Regions from separate parts of the Streptomyces sp. NPDC057486 genome, predicted to be linked through region 3. Evidence: riboswitches for the same ligand, from Rfam matches in the RefSeq annotation. Region 3 holds a riboswitch; each other region holds the start of a gene.
The links. Region 3 has a riboswitch for thiamine pyrophosphate ahead of ACFU6I_RS29645 (thiamine ABC transporter substrate binding subunit). Riboswitches for the same ligand answer to the same signal wherever they lie in the genome.
Positions count from the first base shown of each region.

Region 1 (7,311 bases), on a different contig from region 3:
CGCACGGCGCATGCCGGCGTCAGTCCAGACGTTGGCAAGATCATGAACCCTTGACGGAGGACTCGCCCATGACGGCAACAGCTGCCCGCTACCTCTACCTCACGCGGCACGGCGAGGCATCCGAGGACGAGAGCGAGTTGGCGGACAACGGCCGCCGCCAAGCCGTCCTGCTCGGAAAGCGGCTTCGTGAGGCCCCTCTCACGGCGATCCACCACGGCCCGCTCGCGCGTGCGGAGCAGACGGCGCAGCTGGTCTGCGAGCAGCTCGAAAGTGTCCCCCTGCAGCCGTCCGAACCGGCCGGCGATTACATCCCCTACATACCGCAGCGCGAGGAGCTGCCGCCGGAATCGGCCGATGCCATGCTCGGTCGCCTGGCCCAGTTCCCAGCCGAGGAACGCGAAAAAGGGCCGGAGCTGGCCGGGGCAGCTCTCGCGCAGTTCACCGGACCTGTCGCCGGCAACGAGCCGCGCCACGAACTCGTCGTCACCCACAACTTCCTCATCGGTTGGCTCGTCCGGGCTGCCCTCGACGCCCCGAAGTGGCGCTGGATGGGCATCAACCACGCCAACGCCGCGCTGACCGTCATCCGCTATGCGCCCGACCGGCCCTCATCCGTGCTCTTCTACAACGACATGAGCCACCTGCCCGCCGACCTTCGCTGGACCGGCTTCCCGCCCGACCTCCACGTCTGAGGGCAGCGACCCTCCACTGCATCGGCAGCCATCGGGCGAAGATCGAGCGACGGCGCCTGGCTGACGGGTGAGCCAGGCGCCGTCGAATCCCGTCAACAAAAACCACACACCTTGACGGTCAGGCGGCCTTGAGCTGTGCGGCGATCTTCACGACGCGTTCGGCCTGGATGCGAGCTGCCGTGCGAGTGGTGTCGTCGACGGGGTTGTTGCCCTGGGCGTCCACGTGGGAGGTGCCGTAGGGGTTGCCGTCGACGAACTTGGCCGGGTCGGTGAAGCCGGGGGTGACGGTGATGCCACCGAAGTGATGGACGGAGTTGTAAAGGGCGAGCAGGGTGGATTCCTGGCCGGCGTGAGGGGTGGCCGTGGAGACGAAGCCGCTGTAGACCTTGTCGGCCAGCTTGCCCTGGGCCCACAGGCCGCCGAGGGTGTCGATGAACTGCTTGAGCTGCGAGGAGACGTTACCGAAGCGGGTGGGGGTACCGAAGATCACGGCGTCGGCCCACTCGACGTCCTCGGGGGTGGCCACCGGGATGTGGGCGGTGGCGGTGTGGTTGGCGGCCCAGGCGGGGTTGGAGTCGATGGCGGACTGGGGGGCCAGCTCGGCTGCCTTGAGCAGGCGGACCTCGGCGCCGGACTTGATGCCGACGTCGTGCAGTTCCTTGGCGATATCGGTGATGGTGCCGGTGGCGGAGTAGTAGACGATTGCGAGCTTCACGGGGGTGGTCATGGGGCTTTCCGTTTCATTGCGGGGTAAGCGGGGGCCGGACTAGCTGACCGGTCGACTATTTAAAACTAGACGACCGGTCGACAACTGTCAAAGGTGTGCGCCGCCATCGGGCTGATCACCGCACAGCGGATCGCGGCCTCGGATCGGCCGAGGCGGCAAGTCGTGCGGGGACGTCGGGCGGAGGTGGCTCGGCCGACATGCAGGGTGCGCGATGGGAAGGGAGTGTGGATCGTCACGCAGGGCTTGTGTCGCGGCGCCCTTCGGCTTCTGACCGGTTGCGTACGTGCCATTCCTCGTGCGGGTCGGCCTGGACTCAGGCTCCTGTTGCGGAGCCGGATCCGTCGATCGGCAGCACGCGGGCCGACGCGGTCATGCCAGGCTCTCGTTCCGGGTACCGAACCATGCCCGGGCGTACGCGCGGGCCGACGCGCGAGGGTCCTCGGCGGCGCAGATGCCGGAGACGGCGGCGGCTCCGGCCGCCCCTGAATCCCGCAGGAACGGCAGGTCGGCCGGGGTGACGCCGCCGATGGCCACGGCGGGCAGGCCGCTGAGCCGGGCGAGGCGGGCGAAGCCGGCATGGCCGAGTGGGGCCGGGGCGTCCGCCTTGGTCCGGGTCGCGTGCAGTGCGCCGATGCCGACGTGGTGGACGCGTGCCGGATCCTCGGCGGCGGCGCGCAGTTGATCGGGGGTGGCCGCGCTCAGGCCCAGCACCGCGTGCTCCCCGATCATGTCGCGCACGGCGGCCGGCGGTAGATCCGACTGGCCGACGTGAACCCCCGTCACGCGTGCGCCGGCGGCTCGGGCCGCCAGGTACACGTCCACCCGGTCGTTGACGATCAGCGTCACTCGTTCGGGCAGGACGTCGGCCACCTCCAGCACCGTACGCAGGAACCCCCTCCCGGTGGCGTGCTTCTCCCGGATCTGCACGGCAGTGACGCCTCCGGCCACTGCCAGGGCGACGGTGTCGGCCACGCTCCGGCCGCGGGCCGTGCACTGGGCCGTGTCCGTAACCAGGTAGACCGACAGATCCACCGGTGTCGTGGTCACGAGAGAGCCGCCCGCTCGGCGAGGTCCGCTGCCCCCAGCGCGGCGAGCGCGTCCAGGAACGCGACGGCGAAGCTGCCGGGGCCGGAGGCCTCCTTCGCGGCCGGTTCGGCGGCGACCGTGTACGCGGCGACGGCGGCCACCACCGCGGCGAACCGGTCCTCGTCGACTGCTGCGAAGGCTGCCATCACCGCACCCAGCGCGCAGCCGCCACCTGTCACCCGGGTCAACAGGGCGTCCCCGTTGGCGATCCGGGCGCTGCGAACCCCGTCGGTGACGAAGTCCACGGGTCCGGAGACGGCGACCACACAGTCGGCTGTACGGGCCAGCTCGCGTGCTGATTCCTCGGCGGCCTCGACGCCGTGGGAGGAGTCCACGCCGCGGCCGCCGTCGCACGCGCCCGCGAGCGCGATGATCTCGGACGCGTTGCCCCGGATCACCGTCGGTCGCAGCTCCAGGAGCTCGCGTGCCAGCGCGGTGCGCACCGGTAGCGCGCCGACCGCCACCGGGTCGAGGACCCACGGGGTACCGGCCGACGTCGCTGCCCGCGCGGCCTCGACCATGGCGGAGCGCTGCTCCGCATGCGGGGTGCCGAGATTGATCAGGACACCCGAGGCGATCCGGGCGAACGGGCCGGCCTCCTGCGGAATGTCGACCATGGCCGGTGAGGCGCCCAGCGCCAGCAGGACGTTGGCGGTGAAGCCCGTGACCACCGAGTTGGTCAGGCACTGAACCAGAGGGGAGTCCGCCCGGACGCGGGCGAGGGCCTGCGGGGCGAAGGCGGTGTGATCGGCGGATGTCGGGGGCATGGGATATCGCTCCGTGGGGGGGAGGGGAGGGGGTGTTCGGACGCCGGGGCCGGCGGCAGGTCAGTCCTGCGGGCGGGGGCGCAGCCGCAGCGGCGCGTAGACGGCGAGCGCGACGAGGAACGCCACGTAGTACGAGAGGTCGGCGCCGTGCAGGGCGGCCGCCACCGGACCCACGTACAGACTGGTGTCCATGAACGGCACGGCCGCGGCGAAGGCGACGGCGAAGGCCAGCAACGGGGCCCATCCGGACTGCGGCCGGGCGGTCTCGGCGGCGAGGTCGATCGCGGCGCCGCCCCGTGCTCGGGCCCGTGCGAGCCAGTCGACGATGACGATCGCCACGAACCCGGGAATCCAGTAACCGACGAACAGCAGCACGTTCTGGAAGCGGGCAGTGGTGTCGGCAGCGTGCATCCACAGCACCAGGGGGAAGCCGAGCACGGCGGCGAGGGCGGCGGCCGCCGGGCGCGGGAGGCGCACTCCGACGGTCTGCAGGGCCAAGGAACCGCTGTAGTCGTTCATGGCGTTGCTGCAGAGGGCCGCCAGTGCCACGGCGAGCAGTCCGAACGCACCCAGCGCGCCACCGCCCAGCAGCTTGTCCACACCCGCGGCGGTCTGGTCCGTCAGTACGGACGCGCCCAACAACCCGAGGGCCTGTACCGCCACGAAGGACACCACAAGGCCCAGCAGCGTGAACCAGAACATGCGTGGGCGTGAGGCGGTGCGTGGCAGATAGCGGCTGAAGTCGCTGGCGTACGGAGCCCAGGACAGAGTCAGGCTCAGCGCGATGGTACTGGTCAGGACGAACGCGCCGGCCTGGTCGGCGCCGTGGGCGGTGCCCGAGCCGACCGGGTGGACACCGTCGAGCAACCGCCAGGCGATCAGTGCGAACGCGGCCGCGAGCACGAAGGTCATGACGATCTGAAGCCGGTGGATGGCCTCGTAGCCCAGCACACCGAGGGCGCCTTGGGCCACCATCATGGCCAGGACGCCGAGCCAGAACGGCCAGCCGCACAGTCGCGCGAGCGCGTCCCCGCCGAACAGCCCGATCAGCGCGTCCCAGGCGACCGAGGACAGCCACTGCAGAATGCCGGGTACCGTGACGGCCCGGCCGAAGGCGAGCCGGGCCAGCGGCAGTTGCCCGGCGCCGGTCTGGCTCCCCCAGGTACCCAGGTAGGCGGTGGGCACCGCGCCGAGCACGGTGCCCAGCACGACGGCGACGAGCGCGGTGGCGAAGTCCAGGCCGAGGGCGATGCCGACAGTGCCGGTGAACACACCGGTCATGGTCAGGTTGGGAGCGAACCACACGGTGAACAGGCGCCCGGGACCGCCGTAGCGGTTGCTCTCGGGGACCGGCTCGATGCCGTGCGTCTCGACGCGGAGGTCGCCGGGGGCCGCCGGCATCCGCCCGTCGAAGACGGTCTGCCGGCCGTCGGCGGGCAGCCCGCCGGAAACATGCGTCAAAGGCATGGAAGACATCCCTCCGCCAGTACGAACTGGTTCAGGTTCGACGGGTGTGATCTCAGCCCTCGGGTGGGGCACCCCGTGTCCGGTACGACGGACAGACTAGCCCCATCCCTGTGAACACCTGTGCGCAGGAGTGCGTGGCAACGACGCGGTGGGTTCGTCCGTGGCGCCGATGCACGGTCGGCTCACGGAGGCCTCTGCCGGAGCGTCACAACGCCGGAGCCGGCGCTTCGACAGGAGAAAGAGCCTGCTCGGCCCATATGGTCTTGCCGTCGCGGTCGTAGCGGGCGCCCCAACGGGAGGCGAGCTGGGCCACCAGGAACAGGCCGCGGCCGCCCTCGTCCCCGGTGCGTGCGCGGCGCAGATGCGGGGCGCTGAGGCTGCCGTCGGAGACTTCGCAGATGAGGGCTGCGGCGCGGATGAGACGCAGGGCGATGGGGCCGTGCGCGTGCCTGATGGCGTTGGTGACCAGCTCACTGACCATCAGCTCGGTGGTGAAAGTGAGTGGTTCCAAGCCCCACGTGGCGAGCTGACGGGTAGTGAGGTTGCGGGCGTGGGCGACCTCCGCGGGGTCGACCGGCAGTTCCCAGGAGACGACCCGGCCCGCTTCCAGCACACGGGTGCGGGCAAGCAGCAGGGCAGCGTCATCGGATCGGTGCTCCGACAGCAGGGAGGCCACTACGGCATCGCAGAGCTGTTCGAGCGGTCGGGTGGGGCCGGCCATGGTGCGGGACAGCCGGTCGAGCCCGGCGTCGACATCCCGGCCGGGTGCTTCGATGAGGCCGTCCGTGTAGAGCGCCAGGACAGAGCTGTCCGCGAGACGGCGTTCAGCGGTTTCGAAGGGGAGACCGCCCAGCCCCAGGGGCGGTCCGGGCGGGATGTCGTCGAGGATCTCCACCGCGCCGTCGGGCTGCACCAGGACGGGTGGCGGATGACCGGCGCGCGCGAACGCGCAGATGCGCGAGACGGGGTCGTAGACGGAGTACAGACACGTGGCGCCCTCGCAGTCGGGATCCTCCTCGATGAGACGGATGACGAGGTCGTCGAGCTGGGTGAGGACCTCGTCGGGAGGGAGGTCGAGGTCGGCCAGTGTATGGACGGCGGTGCGCAGCCGCCCCATGACGGCCGCCGCGTGCAGGCCGTGGCCGGTGACGTCTCCGACGACCAGGGCGACGCGGGCTCCCGACAGGGGCAGGACGTCGAACCAGTCCCCGCCCGCTCCGGCGTGCGCGGCGGCCGGCAGATACCGGTGGGCGGTCTCGACGGCGGGGAAATCGGGTAGATCGTGCGGCAGCAGGCTGTGCTGCAGGGCCAGGGCGGTGTTGTGCTCGCGGGTGTAGCGGCGGGCGTTGTCGATGCATACCGCGGCGCGGGACGAGAAGTCCTCGGCGAGGGACAGGTCCCCTTCGTCGTAGGGCCGAGGATCCCGGTTGCGGCCGAAGGTGGCAACGCCCAGCGTGATGCCGCGAGCCCGCAGCGGCACCACCATGTACGAGTGGAAACGGAACCTGCGGATCTTCTCGGCCCGCCGGGTGTCATGGACGAACCACTCGTCGGGGTCCAGTTTCCGCACCAGGACCGATTGCCCGGTGGCCAGGCTCCGGACCTGTGGAGTGCCCGGGTGGAACGCCACTGCCTCGCCCACCACGAACACGGCCTCCGGGGCGTGGTCGCGGATGGAGCGGAGTCCCGATCGGCGCGCACGCACCCCTCCTGCCACCGGCCCGGGGGCCGGTTCCTCGCCCCGCACCGTTGCCTCCAGCAGGTCGATGGCGACGAAGTCCGCGAGTCCGGGAACTGCCGCGTCGGCCAGTTCCTGCGCCGTGCGCTTCACGTCCAGCGTGGTGCCGATGCGCACGCCGGCCTCGGTCAGCAGCGCCAGCCGCTGCTGGGCCTGATAGCCGTCGGTGATGTCGACGTACATCTGGCACATGCCCAGGACGCGGTCGGCCGGGTCTGTCAGCCGGAAGGAGGAGGCGGAAAACACGTGGTCGCGGTCCGGATCGGACGCAAGCCGGCTGTGCACCTGGAAGTCGACCACCGGCTCGCCGGTGTCCCGCACCCGGCTCAGGACCCGGTCGATCGTCGGGGCCGAGTCCGGTGAGTCATCGCCGATGCGACGGCCGATGAGCCGTTCGGCGGGCAGGCCGGTCACGCGCTCCGTCGCGGCGTTCACCCACAGGTACCGCAGCTCGGTGTCCATGACGGTCACCGGGATCGGGGACTGGCTGAAGAGCGCCTCCAGGATCGCGCGGTCGACCTCCTCCCGCTCCACCGCCCGCGCGTCGGCGGCCCTGACGGACCAGCCGGCCCGGCCCTCCTTGCTGAGCAGCGGCCGCACGCGCACCGCCACCGACACCTCGTGCCCGTCGCGGTGCCTCATGCCCAGTACGCCGTCCCAGCTCTGCCCGGCCGTATGCCGTGCCTGGGCAGCCACTGCCGTTTCCCGGTCCGCCCGGGCGGTCAGCAGATCCACCGCCGGCTTTCCGCAGACGTCTTCCGCGGGGTATCCAAGAAGTGCTTCCGCCTGCGGGCTCCACAGGATGATCGCGCCGTTGTCCGCCACGTATGCGAT
Region 1 is NZ_JBHVEE010000012.1:79,440-86,750, reverse strand. Features, by position in the region: gene ACFU6I_RS08990 (histidine phosphatase family protein) at 69-692, shown strand; gene wrbA (NAD(P)H:quinone oxidoreductase) at 811-1,419, opposite strand; gene thiE (thiamine phosphate synthase) at 1,789-2,466, opposite strand; gene thiM (hydroxyethylthiazole kinase) at 2,463-3,272, opposite strand; gene ACFU6I_RS08970 (purine-cytosine permease family protein) at 3,333-4,739, opposite strand; TPP riboswitch at 4,731-4,825, opposite strand; gene ACFU6I_RS08965 (SpoIIE family protein phosphatase) at 4,945-7,311, opposite strand, start outside.
Region 1: another riboswitch for thiamine pyrophosphate. It lies ahead of ACFU6I_RS08970 (purine-cytosine permease family protein); the one in region 3 lies ahead of ACFU6I_RS29645 (thiamine ABC transporter substrate binding subunit).

Region 2 (7,311 bases), on a different contig from region 3:
GAAACGTGCCTGTCGATGGGTGAATATGCGGCCGGGCCAACCGTCCACGCGAGCCCTACTATCGGCTCGCCATGACAGCAGCAGGGAAGCACCAGGTGAGCCGGACGGAGACCCCCCGGCGCGGCGGCCGGCAGGGACGAGCGGGAATCCGGGATGTGGCCGCCGCCGCCGGGGTCTCCATCACGACCGTCTCCGACGCGCTCAACGGCAAGGGCAGGCTCCCGGACGCCACCCGCCGCCATGTCCGCGAAGTCGCCGAGCGTCTGGGCTATCGCCCGTCCGCCGCGGCCCGAACCCTCCGTACCGGCAAGTCCGGCCTCATCGGCCTGACCGTGACGACGTACGGGGATGAACCTTTCACCTTCACCGAATTCGCCTACTTCGCCGAGATGGCCAGGGCGGCCACCTCCGCCGCCCTCGCCCGCGGCTACGCCCTCGTCATCCTCCCCGCCACCTCACGCCATGACGTCTGGTCGAACGTCGCCCTCGACGGCACTGTCGTCATCGACCCCTCCGACCAGGACCCGGTCGTCACCGAGCTCGTCCGGCAGGGGCTGCCCGTCGTCTCGGACGGCCGCCCGGCCGGGACCCTCCCGGTCACCGCCTGGGTCGACAACGACCACCGGGCCGCCGTGCTCGACCTCCTCGACCATCTCGCCGCCGCTGGGGCCCGCCGCATCGGCCTCCTCACCGGCACCACCACCGACACGTACACCCGCCTCTCCACCACCGCGTACCTCCACTGGTGCGAGCGCGTGGGCCAGGACCCGGTGTACGAGTCCTACCCCGCCCACGACCCGTGCGCGGGGGCGGTCGCCGCCGACCGTCTGCTCGCCCGCCCGGACAGGCCCGACGCCGTCTACGGGCTCTTCGATCCCAATGGCACCGATCTACTGGCGGCCGCCCGCCGGTACGGCCTGCGCGTCCCCGAGGACCTGCTGCTCGTCTGCTGCAGCGAGTCCACCGTGTACGCGACGACCGAGCCGCCCATCACCACGCTCTCGCTCAAACCGCGCCGGATCGGTACGGCGGTCGTCCAGCTCCTCATCGACGCCATCGAAGGCGTCGACCAGGACGGCCCGGTGGAACAGGTCATACCGACAGAACTCATCGTGCGGACGTCCTCGCAACGCCGTCCGCCCCGCACCACGGTCAGCGCCCCGCGGGCCCCTTCAGGGGACTGATCAGCGTAATTGGGACAAATCGAGTGGTGAACCTCGCGTGCGCCCGGATTCACCTCCCCTGGTGCGTCACACAGCACGATCCGCATTCCTATGATGGGCGCACGACACCGCGGACCGCCCCGACCAGCAGGGCCCGTCAGGTGTACGGCGGCGCGACGGTGGTGGAGGGGTCGATGACACAGGGGGCCGGTCAGGAACCCGTGGTGCGGACGGCGACGTTGCGTGACTTCCGCGTGCCGCCCTATGCGCAGACTCCGGTGCCACCCACGGCGCCGCCGCATCCGGGCAGTGCCGTTCCGGCGGACGAGCCGGAGGGCTACACGCCCACCGCGCGCGATCTTCCCGTGATCAACCTCGGTGACACCGTCCAGGTGCAGACCGTCCCCGACCCTCGGCCCGCCCAGGACCCGGGGCTCGGACCGCTGTACGTCGTCGGCGACGTCCACGGCTATCTGGACGAACTCCACGCCGCCCTGGCCGAACAGGGGCTCATCGACGCGGAGGGCCAGTGGGCCGCGGGCAACGCCCGGCTCTGGTTCCTCGGCGACTTCACCGACCGCGGTCCGGACGGCGTCGGCGTCATCGAACTCGTCATGCGCCTGTCCGCCGAGGCGGCGGCCGCGGGCGGCTACTGCAAAGCTCTGATGGGCAACCACGAACTGCTGCTCATCGGTGCCAAGCGGTTCGGCGACACACCGGTGAACTCCGGAGCCGGCACTGCCACGTTCCAGGCCGCCTGGCTGCTCAACGGCGGCCAGAAGAACGACATGGAGCGACTCCAGGACCACCACCTCCAGTGGATGTCCCGCCTCGACGCGGTCGTCGAGGAGGACGGGCATCTGCTGATGCACTCCGACACGACGGCGTACCTCGACTACGGCTCCACCATCGAGGACGTCAATGACACCGTGCACGCCATTCTCACGCGTAACGACGCAGACGAGTGCTGGGACCTCTTCCGCAAGCTCACCAAGCGGTTCGCCTTCCGCGACGAGTCGGGTCCGCAGGCAGTCCAGGAGCTGATGGCGGCCTACGGCGGACAGCGCATCGTCCATGGTCACAGCCCCATTCCGTATCTCCTCGGCGAGGTCGGCTCGGAGGACGGCGAGGACAGCTCCGGCCCCGTGGTGGAGGGCCCGCACGTGTACGCGGACGGGCTGGCGATCGCCATGGACGGCGGCGTGACCATGGCCGGAAAGCTACTGGTCGTCCAGCTGCCGTTGCATGACTGACGGTCTTCGGGGAAGACGCATCCACAACCTGACCACGCCGAACACTGGGCCTATTTACGGAAACCCCCTGTCACCCCGTGCCGTGGGCGCTCTACCATCGGCGTATCAGTAGCAGGCTCTCCTCCGTTTCCGCCCAACTGCCCGGCCAAAGCGGGTAGTCAGGCCCAACGGAGCATCGGGGGATGCACATGAACAGCGCTCCGCACCTGCTGGCCGAGGACCGACCCGAGTACGAGCGGATCCTCGGTGACGCGCTACGGCACGCTCACGAACGACCGGATCTCGCCGGAGTCGGCGAACGGCTCAACGCGGAACAGCTGCGCACCATGGCACTGAACGCCACGGCGCTGATCACCACGGCGGCGGCCACCGAGTACGACCACTATGTGAAGGCCCGCGAAGAGCTGCGCGGACCGGCCGCCGACTCCGCCCAGGGCTCGGGCCTCGGCTCCGACGCGGACGATCCGGACCGGCCGGGCGCCGGCATAGGGGCGGTCGTCACGGTCCTGGCGCCGATGCTCGCGGGCACCGCCGCACTGATCTTCCTGCTGGTCGGATACCTGCTGAAGATGCTCAGCCGACCCCCCTCGTTCGCCGACACCATGGTCGCCGCCGGGTGGTTCTTCGCGGCAGTCACTGCGGCCGCGATACTGGCCGCCGCCGTCGGACTGCTCATTACGGCGCTGCGCAACGGATCGACCGCGCTGCCCGCCGAGGACGCCGAGGACGAGCTGCCGGAGGAGGTGGCGCGCGCCAGGGAGGCCTGGCGTCATGCGCTGCTGGAGCGCGGCATCCTGCCGTTCCTGCGCGACGCACTCGCCGATCCCACCGCACGTGCCGCATCGCGCGCACCGCAACCGTCGGCCAACCGAATCCCGAAGATCGGCTACAGCAGACCGGACTTCACGGGGCCGGACGACGGGCCGGCGGCAGGCCCCCGCCCGTCGTTCACGAGCCCGGACTTCACCAGCCCGGAATTCGGCGGCCCGGAACACGAACCGGACTGACCGGGCGCCGCGACCCGGTCTGCCTCGTGGACACCGCGCACGAAGAGCTCTACAACGTGCACCTTCGCCACAGTGACCCACCGCACCGGGCTCCAGTGGCCTGCCGTTCTCCCGGCCGCACGGCTGCGGCGTCGGCGACGCAGCCGGTGGTGCCGTCCGTGCTGAATCCATGCGCCTCGCCGTCCCCGAGCAGCCGGACATCGTCATCCGTACCCAGGGCCGTCTCCCAGGACATGACAGGAGCGTCACTCACCTCTGCGCCTCCCCATCCGGCCCGGCACACGCGGGAACCGTGACGGCTACCACCGACAGCCGGCGGGTGGCCGGTGGAGCGGCCCGCGGCTCCCCCGGTGGTCTCCGGGGGCCGCGGGCCGTTCCGGTACGGCCACTCAGTCGGTGAGCGGGAGGTACACCCGGTTGCCGGCGGCCGCGAACTCCGCCGACTTCTTCATCATGCCCTCGGCGATCTCGGCCTCGGTCGCCGCGGGCTCGTCGCCGCCGAACTGCTCCGAGATGCTTCGGCTGATCTTCATCGAGCAGAACTTCGGGCCGCACATCGAACAGAAGTGGGCCGTCTTCGCCGGCTCGGCCGGCAGCGTCTCGTCGTGGAACTCCCGCGCGGTGTCCGGGTCGAGTGCCAGGTTGAACTGGTCCTCCCAGCGGAACTCGAACCGCGCGTCCGACAGTGCGTCGTCCCAGTCCTGCGCCCCCGGGTGCCCCTTGGCGAGGTCCGCGGCGTGGGCCGCGATCTTGTAGGTGATGACGCCCGTCTTCACGTCGTCCCGGTTGGGCAGGCCCAGGTGCTCCTTGGGCGTCACGTAACAGAGCATCGCCGTCCCCCACCAGGCGATCATCGCCGCGCCGATGCCCGAGGTGATGTGGTCGTACGCAGGGGCGATATCGGTGGTCAGCGGGCCGAGCGTGTAGAACGGCGCCTCCTCGCAGATCTCCTGCTGGAGGTCGATGTTCTCCTTGATCTTGTGCATCGGGACATGGCCCGGGCCCTCGATCATGGTCTGGACGCCGAACCGCTTGGCGACCGAGTTGAGCTCGCCCAGCGTGCGCAGTTCCGCGAACTGCGCCTCGTCGTTGGCATCGGCGATCGAACCGGGGCGCAGTCCGTCGCCCAGCGAATACGTCACGTCGTACGTCGCGAGGATCTCGCAGAGCTCCTCGAAGTTCTCGTACAGGAACGATTCCTTGTGGTGCGCCAGGCACCACGCGGCCATGATCGACCCACCGCGGGATACGATCCCGGTCTTGCGCCGGGCGGTGAGCGGGACATACGGCAGCCGCACGCCGGCGTGGACCGTCATGTAGTCGACGCCCTGCTCGGCCTGCTCGATCACGGTGTCCTTGTAGATCTCCCAGGTCAGTTCCTCCGCCCTGCCGTCGACCTTTTCGAGGGCCTGGTAGAGGGGCACGGTGCCGATCGGCACGGGGGAGTTGCGGAGCACCCACTCACGGGTGGTGTGAATATTGCGGCCGGTGGAGAGGTCCATGACCGTGTCGGCGCCCCATCGCGTCGCCCAGGTCATCTTCTCGACCTCCTCCTCGATGGAGGAAGTGACCGCGGAGTTGCCGATGTTGGCGTTGACCTTCACCAGGAACCGCTTGCCGATGATCATCGGCTCGATCTCCGGGTGGTTGACGTTGGCCGGCAGGACCGCCCGGCCCGCCGCGATCTCCTCGCGTACGACCTCGGGTTCGACGTTCTCCCGGATCGCCACGTACTCCATCTCCGGGGTGATCTCGCCCCGGCGGGCATACGCGAGCTGGGTGACGGGCTGCCCGTCACGGCTGCGGCGCGGCTGACGCGGACGGCCGGGGAAGACGGCGTCGAGGTTACGCAGTCCGCCGCGCGGCGAGGTGTGCTTGAGCCCGTCGTCCTCGGGGCGGACGGGGCGGCCCGCGTACTCCTCGGTGTCGCCACGGGCAATGATCCAGTTCTCGCGCAGGGGTGCGAGACCGCGACGTACGTCGGTTTCGGTGGCGGGATCGGTGTACGGCCCCGACGTGTCGTACAGCGTCACGTCCTTGCCGTTGGTGAGGTGCACCTTTCGCACCGGCACCTGGAGGTCCGGGCGCGGGCCCTGGACGTATCCCTTGTGCCAGCCGATGGACTTTCCGGCCTCGTCGCTCTGATTCGAGGCAGGCGTGCGTGCGTCCGATGTGGTCATGAGACCTACTCCCTACGCCGGCATTACCCGGTAACAGGTTCGGCGGTCGGCGCAGCCTGTCCCGTACGGATGTACGGATATCAGCGCCCTCTCAGCCCGGTGCTCCGAGCTCCCGCGTGTGCAAAGGTGCCACCACGCTAGCGCCTGTTCCGGCGTGCTGGACAGAGGGCCTGTAGCTTCTTGCGATGATCGCCCGGTGACGTCCCTCCAGAGCCCCCCCGAATCACAGGACCATCAGCACGGGCATTCGCACAGCCATGGCCCCGCTGCACCGGTCTCCAAACATCTGCGCAAGGTCATCGCGGCCGTGCTGATCCCCTTCGCCACGGCGGTCGTCGTCGGCCTGATGGTCCTCTGGCCGGGCGGTGCACCCGCGCACGAGCGCACCGGTGTCGGTTTCGACCGGCAGACCCAGCAGGGCAAGGTGGTGAGCGTCGACAAGGTCGACTGCAAGGACGTGAACGCCGCGCAGACACCGGTCACGGGCGGCACCACCACGCCATCGGGGGGCGCGGGCGCCGGCCAGGAACCAGGTCTGTGCGAGAAGGCCACGGTCGAGGTGACGACCGGGCACGACAAGGGGCGCACGTTCGTCGAGATCGTTCAGCCCGATGCCCCCCGGCAGCTGCGCGAGGGTCAGGGGGTGGTCGTGGCGTACGCCCCGGACGCGCCCCATGACCTGCAGTACTCCGTGACGGATGTGGACCGGAAGTTCCCGATGGCACTGCTGGCCGGGATCTTCGCTCTCGCAGTGGTCGTCGTCGGCAGAATGCGTGGGTTGATGGCGCTGGTCGCGCTCGCCGTGTCGTTCGCCGTACTGACCCTGTTCATCCTCCCCGCGATCCTGCAAGGGTCGAATCCGCTGCTCGTCGCAGTCATCGGGGCCAGCGCGATCATGCTCATCGCGCTCTACATGTGCCACGGTCTGACCGCCCGTACCTCGGTCGCGGTCATCGGCACGCTGATCTCACTGCTGCTGATCGGGCTGCTCGGTTCGCTCTTCATCGGCTGGGCGAGCCTGACCGGGAACACCGACGACAACACCGGTCTGATCCACGGCCTCTACCCGCACATCGACATGAGCGGCCTGCTGCTGGCCGGCGTCATCATCGGTTCGCTCGGTGTGCTCGACGACGTGACGGTCACCCAGACATCGGCGGTCTGGGAGCTGCACCAGGCGGACCCGGCCATGGGTGCGCGAAAGCTGTACCGGGCAGGGATCAGGATCGGTCGCGACCACATCGCCTCGGTGGTCAATACGCTGGTACTCGCCTACGCGGGCGCCGCGCTTCCCCTCCTGCTGCTGTTCTCGATCGCGCAGAGCAGCGTGGGGGCGGTGGCCAACAGCGAGTTGGTGGCGGAGGAGATCGTCCGGACGCTGGTCGGCTCGATCGGACTGGTCGCCTCGGTGCCGGTGACTACGGCGCTCGCGGCACTGGTCGTCTCCGCGGACCGCACAGGGCTCGGCGCGGAAGCAGGAGCTTCGGCACCCGTGCGGGGCGGGAGGGGCCGGCGTCGCAGGGCGAGGCATTGAGCACCTCGACGCGGAGCACATATCACCCGTTCGGCAGATACGACGTTCGATCGGCCGGTGGGCCGTGCACGCAGTCTTCCTCAGCCGGCGTTCTGTTCCTTGGCCAGGATCCGGCCCAGCGCCTCTTCCAGGCTGCCCTCGAAGTCACTCAGCGTGCACTCCTGCCCGAGGGGC
Region 2 is NZ_JBHVEE010000027.1:66,505-73,815, forward strand. Features, by position in the region: gene ACFU6I_RS15580 (LacI family DNA-binding transcriptional regulator) at 72-1,184, shown strand; gene ACFU6I_RS15585 (metallophosphoesterase) at 1,358-2,416, shown strand; gene ACFU6I_RS15590 (hypothetical protein) at 2,599-3,423, shown strand; gene ACFU6I_RS15595 (DUF4241 domain-containing protein) at 3,473-3,706, opposite strand; gene thiC (phosphomethylpyrimidine synthase ThiC) at 3,813-5,603, opposite strand; TPP riboswitch at 5,596-5,729, opposite strand; gene ACFU6I_RS15605 (YibE/F family protein) at 5,800-7,137, shown strand; gene ACFU6I_RS15610 (SsgA family sporulation/cell division regulator) at 7,218-7,311, opposite strand, start outside.
Region 2: another riboswitch for thiamine pyrophosphate. It lies ahead of thiC (phosphomethylpyrimidine synthase ThiC); the one in region 3 lies ahead of ACFU6I_RS29645 (thiamine ABC transporter substrate binding subunit).

Region 3 (7,311 bases):
CGGAACCGTTCAGGAGGTCTTCGACAACACGACGCCGAACTACTACGGCTCACGCGGCACACCGACCCCGATGGTGCTGGTCGGCCGTGCCCACTGGACGGAGGAACTGCCCGCCTGGCCCCTGCTGCGGACGCTGGCCGCGGGCCGGCCGATGGAGTCCCGTATCGCCCTGGTCGACACCGTGGACGAGGCCCCCGAGGCACTCGCCCGGCTGTCCGGCTGACCGTCCCGTCCGGCCGGGCGGTTCAGATCCTTGCGAGCCGGTTGACCAGCGCGTCGAAGAACGCCTCCCAGCCGTCCTCCGCCGCCGCGTACTGCTCGGCCGTGAGGTGGCCGCCGCGCTGCTGGAAGACCATCTCGGTGGTCCTGTCGCCGCGGTCGGTGAACGTGACGGTGACGATCTCGCCCTCGATGTCGTCGGGCGCGGTCGCGTCCTTCAGTGTGAAGACGAGCCGTTCGGGTGCGACCACCTCCCGGTAGACACCGTGGAACGGCATCTCGGTGCCCGGCACCACGATGACCAGGCTCCACGTGCCGCCCGGCCGGACGTCCATCGACACCCGGTCGAGCGGTACCTCGGCGTCCCCGCCGTACCAGGCGGCGAAGTGCTCGGGGGTCGTCCAGGCTTCGAAGACGAGCCCCCGCGGGGCGTCGAGGATACGGCTGATGTCGATGCCCTCGCGTGCCGATTGAGTCATGGTCCCTGTCCCTCTCGGAGTCGTTCCGGATCTTCTGCAGCTGCTCGAGGTGTTCCCGGGGCGGTCGAGACCGCTCTCCCGGAACGCCCTGTAATGGTCCAGCCACTCCGTGGCGTCCGCCAGCGGCGCCGCCTCCAGCCTGCACGGCCGCCACTGCGCCGACCGGCCGCGCGTGATCGGCCCGGCGCGCTCCAGCACCTTCAGATGCCGGGAAACCGCAGGAAGACTCATGTCGAACGGCTCGGCAAGTTCGGTGACGGTGGCCTCGCCCACGGCCGGCCGCGCGAGGATCGCTCGGCGCGTCGGGTGGGCCGGAGCCGCGAAGACGGTGCTGAGCCGGTCCGCTTCGATCACGCTCCTCAGCCACCTCGTCAATCAACCGATGTGTTTAATATGCCGCTGAACTGTCCTGCAGGCACGGCGCGCCGCACCTGCAGGACAGCCCTCGGAGAAGCTCAGGACACCGCGGGCAGCACCACTGTCTCCGACGCGTCGAAGGTCACGCCCACCGGCGCGCCCTCCTGAGGGGTGTCCCGCAGAGGGCACTCCGCCTCCAGGACCGGACCGCTCTCGGGGTGGAGGGTCACGGCGACATGGTTGCCCCGGAAGGTGCGCGCGCCGACCGTGCAGCGCAGCCCGGACTCCGGGGATCCGAGCCGTACGCCCGCCGGACGCACCAGCAGAGCGCACGGACCCTGCGGCGAGCCGTCCGGCACCGGCACCTTCCCCCACGCCGTACCGGCCGCCGCGCCGGTCACCGTCGCGTCCACCACGTTGTCGAAGCCGAGGAACCGGGCGACGAACGCGGAGGCGGGGCGCTGCCAGACCTCCAGCGGGGTGCCCGCCTGGGCGATCCGCCCCTCGCGCATCACGACGACCCGGTCGGCGAGGGCGAAGGCCTCGCCCTGGTCGTGGGTGACGGCGAGTACCGTCGTCCCCAACCGGGCGAACAGGGTGCGCAGTTCGACGACGAGGCGTTCGCGCAGACTGCGGTCCAGCTGGCCGAGCGGCTCGTCCAGCATCAGCAGCTTCGGCCGCGGGGCGAGCGCCCGCGCGAGGGCGACGCGCTGCTGTTCTCCGCCGGACAGTGCGGCGACGGCCCGCCGCTCGGCGCCGGGCAGACCCACCAGTTCGAGAAGTTCGGCGACCCTGCGGTCCTGGTCGCCGCGTGTGACGCCGTGCATGCGCAGCCCGAAGGCGACGTTGGCGCCGACATCCCGGTGCGGAAAGAGCTGATGATCCTGGAACATCAGGCCGAGACCGCGCCGGTGCACCGGCACCCCGGTCTGGTCGACGCCGTCGAGGAGCACCCTGCCGCCGTCCGGCGGGTGCAGTCCGGCGACCACGCGCAGCAGGGTCGACTTGCCGCTGCCGCTGGGCCCCAGGACACAGACGATCTCGTGGTCCGCAACCTTCAGATCCACCGCGTCGAGCGCCGCCCGCTTCCCGAAGCGGACAGTGGCGGATTCCAGTGTCAGCATGTCCAGAACACCCCGAGCATCGTCAGAACTCCCCGGACCGGTCCGGGCGGATACGTTCGAGCAGCAGCAGCGACACCGCGCACACCAGCATCAGAATCGTGCTGAGCGCCATCGCCTGCCCGTAGTTGAGCTCCCCGGACCGTCCCAGCAGCCGCGCCACGGCGACCGGCAAAGTCGGGTTGTCGGCCCGCGCGATGAACACCGTCGCCCCGAACTCGCCGAGCGACACGGCGAACGCGAAGCCCGCCGCGACCAGCACCGCTCTTCGCACCAGCGGCAGATCGACCTCGCGCCAGGCCCGCAGCGGCGACGCCCCGAGCACCGCCGCCGCCTCCCGGAGCCGCCCGTCCACCGCCCGCAGGACCGGCAGCATCGTCCGTACGACGAAGGGAACGCCGACCAGCGCCTGGGCAAGCGGCACCAGGATCCACGAAGTCCTCAGATCCAGCGGGGGCTTGTCCAGGGTGATCAGAAAGCCGAAGCCGACGGTGACGGCGGACACCCCGAGAGGCAGCATCAGCAGCGCGTCGAAACCGCGGACCAGCCGCCCGGCCAGGGGGTTCCCCCCGGCCGAGTCCGTTCGAGACCGGGGGAGCGTCAGCGCGGCCGCCGCGAGCCCGCCGACGAGCAGCGCGATCGCAGTCGCGACCAGCGCGTACCGCAGTGAGTTCCCGATCGCTTCGAGAGGCGCGACCAGGAACGTGCTGCCGCTCGCCTCCACGGACTGCAGGGCGCGGTAGTAGCCGAAGCCGTAGCCGCCGGGGGCGTCCAGCGAACGCTCCACGAGCACACCGAGCGGCAGCAGGATCAGCACCAGCACGGTCAGCAGGACCCCACCGAGCAGCGCCCACTGCCCGGTGCCGCGCGGCCTGCGGGAGGTCTGCGCAGGATCGACCAGCTTCAGCGCCGTTTCCCTGCGCCGCACGGTCCACGCGTGCACGGCCAGGATCGCGCCGACCGCGGCGAACTGGACCAGCGTCAGCACGGCGGCCGTCGGAAGGTCGAGGAGCTGGGCGGTCTGCCGGTAGATCTCGACCTCCAGCGTGGAGTAGGCCGGACCGCCGAGGATCTGCACCACCCCGAAGGAGGTGAACGTGAAGAGGAAGACCATCAGCCCGGCGGCGGCCACTGCGGGCGCGAGGGCCGGCAGAGTGACCCGCCGCCATGCCGCGAACCGCCCGGCGCCCAGCACGCGGGCAGCCTCCTCCTGCCGCGGGTCGAGCTGCGACCACAGCCCGCCGACGGTCCGCACGACGACCGCGTAGTTGAAGAAGACATGGGCGAGCAGGATCGCCCACACCGTGGTGTCGAGACGCACACCCGCCAGTTCGTCGAGGAAACCGCCGCGCCCCAGCAACGCCAGAAAGGCCGTCCCCACGACGACGGTCGGCAGAACGAACGGCACGGTGACGACCGCCCGCAGCACCTCCTTGCCGGGGAAGTCGAAGCGGGCGAAGACATACGCGCCGGGCAGCGCGATCAGCAGGGTCAGCGCGGTCGACGCGAGGGCCTGCCAGGTGGTGAACCAGAGGACGTCGAGGATGTCCGGCCTGGTCAGCACCTCGCCGATCCGGCTGAACTGCCAGGCGCCGTCGGCCTTCAGCCCGCGGCCGACGATCGCGACGACGGGACGGGCGAAGAACAGCGCGAAGAACGCGACGGGCACGGCCATCAGACCGAGCCGCACCACGCTCCCCCGCCACGCCCCTGCGCGCCGGGGGGCCGCCAGCCGGGTCCGGTCGCGCGAGCCCTTCCCGCCCGCGCCCGGACCGCGTACGGGAGTCTTCGCTACTTCACTACGAGCGAGGACCACGACTGGACCCACTGCTCACGGTTCTTGGCGATGGCGTCCGGGGCCACTGTGGCGGGCCTGTCGACCGTCGCGCCGAACTCCGTGAAGAGCTCCGGCAGCTTCGCGTCCTTGGTGACCGGGTTCACGAACATGTTGAGCGGCATGTCCTCCTGGAACTTCTTGCTGATCAGGAAGTCCAGCAGCGCCTTGCCGCCCGCCTCGTTCTTCGCGCCGTTCAGCAGACCGGCGAACTCGATCTGACGGAAGCACGTCCCGGTCGCGACGCCGGTCGGAGCCTCGCTCGGCTGCGGCTTCGCATAGAGCACCTCGACCGGCGGGCTGGAGGCGTACGAGACGACGAGCGGCCGGTCCGCCTTGGCCTTCTTGCCGCCCGCGGACCCGGAGAACTCCTCGTTGTACGCCTGCTCCCAGCCGTCGACCACCTTCACGCCGTTGCTCTTCAGCTTCTTCCAGTAGTCCTGGTATCCGCTCTCGCCGTAGGTGGCCACGGTGCCGAGGAGGAAGCCGAGACCGGGCGACGAGGTCGCGGCGTTCTCCGTGACGAGAAGGTTCTTGTACGCGGGCTTCGCCAGGTCGTCGAAGGTCTTCGGCGGCGCGAGCTTCTTGTCGGCGAAGTACTTCTTGTCGTAGTTGATACAGATGTCACCGGTGTCGATCGGGGTGACCCGGTGCTTGGCCGCGTCCAGCTGGGAGTCGGCCGAGACCCGGTCGATGCCCTTCGCCTCGTACGGAGTGAACAGTCCGTTGTCGAGGGCGCGGGAGAGCAGCGTGTTGTCGACGCCGAAGAACACATCACCGCGCGGGGAACCCTTGGTCAGGATCTCCTGGTTGAGAGCGGCGCCTGCGTCACCGCTCTTCAGCACCTTGACCGTGTAGCCGGTCTCCTGCGTGAACGCCTTCAGTACGTCCTTGGAGGCGTTGAACGAGTCGTGGCTGACAAGGGTCACGGTCTTCGAACCGGAGCCCTTGGTGTCGCCGGCCCCCGAGGCCGAGTCGTCGGAACTGCCGCAGCCGGCAAGTGCCGTGACGCCGAGCGCGGCGGCGACGGCCGTCGCCGCGAGCCGCTTGGTCCCACGCGTGGTGCGGGTGGTGCTCATTATGAATTCCTCCTGGGTTTTGACCAGGAAGAGACGCGGCCCTGCCCCTGTGGAAGCGGGCAGGGCGCAACAGCATGAGTTGATGACCGAACTTCCTACCCGGAATGACCCGGGCGAGGTTCAGAGGGTCTGCGGCCAACCTGTCCTCGGTGCCGCACTCTCAGCGCTGTGGCGCTCCCCTGTCGGAATATGAAGTTGATTTCCGGCCCAGGTTACACGGGCCCTTTCGGCCTCAGCGCTCGGATGCCGCCAACTGCCCGCAGGCCCCGTCGATCTCCTGGCCGCGGGTGTCCCGCACGGTGACGGGCACTCCGTGGGACGCGATCGCGTCGACGAACGCCTTCTCGTCCTCGGGCCGGGAGGCGGTCCACTTCGAGCCGGGCGTCGGGTTGAGCGGGATCAGGTTCACATGGACCCGCTTGCCCTTGAGGAGCCGGCCGAGCAGGTCACCGCGCCAGGCCTGGTCGTTGATGTCGCGGATCAGCGCGTACTCGATGGAGATCCGGCGGCCGGACTTCTCCGCGTACTCCCACGCCGCGTCCAGCACCTCGCGTACCTTCCAGCGCGTGTTCACCGGCACGAGCGTGTCCCGCAACTCGTCGTCCGGCGCGTGCAGCGAGACGGCGAGACGGCACTTGAAGCCCTCGTCGGCAAAGCGCAGCATGGCCGGCACCAGGCCCACGGTGGAGACGGTGATGCCGCGCTGCGAGAGACCGAGACCGTCCGGCTCCGGGTCGGTCAGCCGGCGAATCGCGCCGACCACCCTCTTGTAGTTGGCGAGCGGCTCGCCCATGCCCATGAAGACGATGTTGGAGAGCCGCGCGGGCCCGCCCGGAACCTCTCCGTCACGCAACGCCCGCATGCCGTCCACGATCTGGTGGACGATCTCGGCGGTCGACAGGTTGCGGTCCAGACCGGCCTGCCCCGTCGCGCAGAACGGGCAGTTCATCCCGCATCCGGCCTGCGACGAGATGCACATGGTCACCCGCTCCGGGTAGCGCATCAGGACGGACTCGACCAGCGTCCCGTCGTGCAGCTTCCACAGCGTCTTACGGGTGGTGTCGTCATCGCAGCTGATGTGCCGGACCACGGACATCAGGTCGGGGAACATCGCCTCGGCGAGCTTGTCCCGCGAACCGGCCGGGATGTTGGTCCACTCGGCCGGGTCGTGCGCGTACCGCGCGAAGTAGTGCTGCGACAGCTGCTGCGCGCGGAACGGCTTCTCGCCGATCGCGGCGACGGCTTCCTTGCGCTCGGCGGGCGTGAGGTCGGCGAGGTGCCGCGGTGGCTTCTTGGCTCCGCGGGGCGCGACGAAAGTGAGTTCTCCGGGCTTAGGCATGGTCCGTCCAGTGTCGCAGACACGCCGTGGCGGTAGAGGCCTCCACCGGCCCAGGAGGGACGAGGGGCCCACGAGCCCGGTCGACGTCGGCCGTCGTCAGTCGACGTCGACGGCCTTTTGACGACCCACGGACGGCCCGGCCGCGCGCAGGACAGTGACCGATCGCACCACAGACAGGTGGTGCGCACAACGACCCACCGCACCCTAGAATCGAATATGTGTCCGAAAACTGCTCTCGCCCGGATCGCCCGCGCATCGTTCGCGAGTGCCAGACGTACCAGCTGGGCGAACCGGTCGCGCCATGCCGAACCGGAGAAATGCCGGGCTGAGGCACACAGGGGTACCCGCCCTGCCTCCATCGGCACCCGCCCGTGCCCGTACTGCCGACCCGACAGAGCCAAGAGAGCGAGGAGTGCTTTGAGCCGCGAGCTGCCGGACCCCGAGGACACGCGCGACGCACCGATCGTCGTGCACCGAGCAGCAGGAGCGGGTGGCCGTCGAGTGACGATCCGCGCTCGGACCGCGGGCCTCGCCCGCAGCGACGCCGACGTGGTCGAGTTCCTCCGCCGCGCCGGCCTGCCGGACGCCGATGACGTGCTGGACGACCCCCGGTGGGTGGAGTGGCAGGGCGGCCGACCACACGAGTACGGCGCGACCTGAGGGACTGTCCGGACAGGTTGGTGGCGCGACTGTGCGTCGCGGACAGACGAGTGAGGGCCCGCCGTCCTGTGGACAACGGACCCTCACATGGAGAAACGCAGGTCGGGACGGTGGCGGCCCGACTTCTCAGCCGGAGCCGACGAAAAGCACCAGCAGGAGCCAGACCACCGGAGCGGTCGGCAGCAGCGAATCCAGTCGGTCCATGATCCCGCCGTGACCGGGC
Region 3 is NZ_JBHVEE010000075.1:31,863-39,173, reverse strand. Features, by position in the region: gene ACFU6I_RS29670 (LOG family protein) at 1-223, shown strand, start outside; gene ACFU6I_RS29665 (SRPBCC domain-containing protein) at 246-698, opposite strand; partial or broken gene ACFU6I_RS29660 (helix-turn-helix domain-containing protein) at 873-971, opposite strand; gene ACFU6I_RS29655 (ABC transporter ATP-binding protein) at 1,154-2,179, opposite strand; gene ACFU6I_RS29650 (ABC transporter permease) at 2,202-3,851, opposite strand; gene ACFU6I_RS29645 (thiamine ABC transporter substrate binding subunit) at 3,968-5,089, opposite strand; TPP riboswitch at 5,164-5,280, opposite strand; gene rlmN (23S rRNA (adenine(2503)-C(2))-methyltransferase RlmN) at 5,322-6,428, opposite strand; gene ACFU6I_RS29635 (hypothetical protein) at 6,846-7,088, shown strand; gene ACFU6I_RS29630 (phosphatidate cytidylyltransferase) at 7,215-7,311, opposite strand, start outside.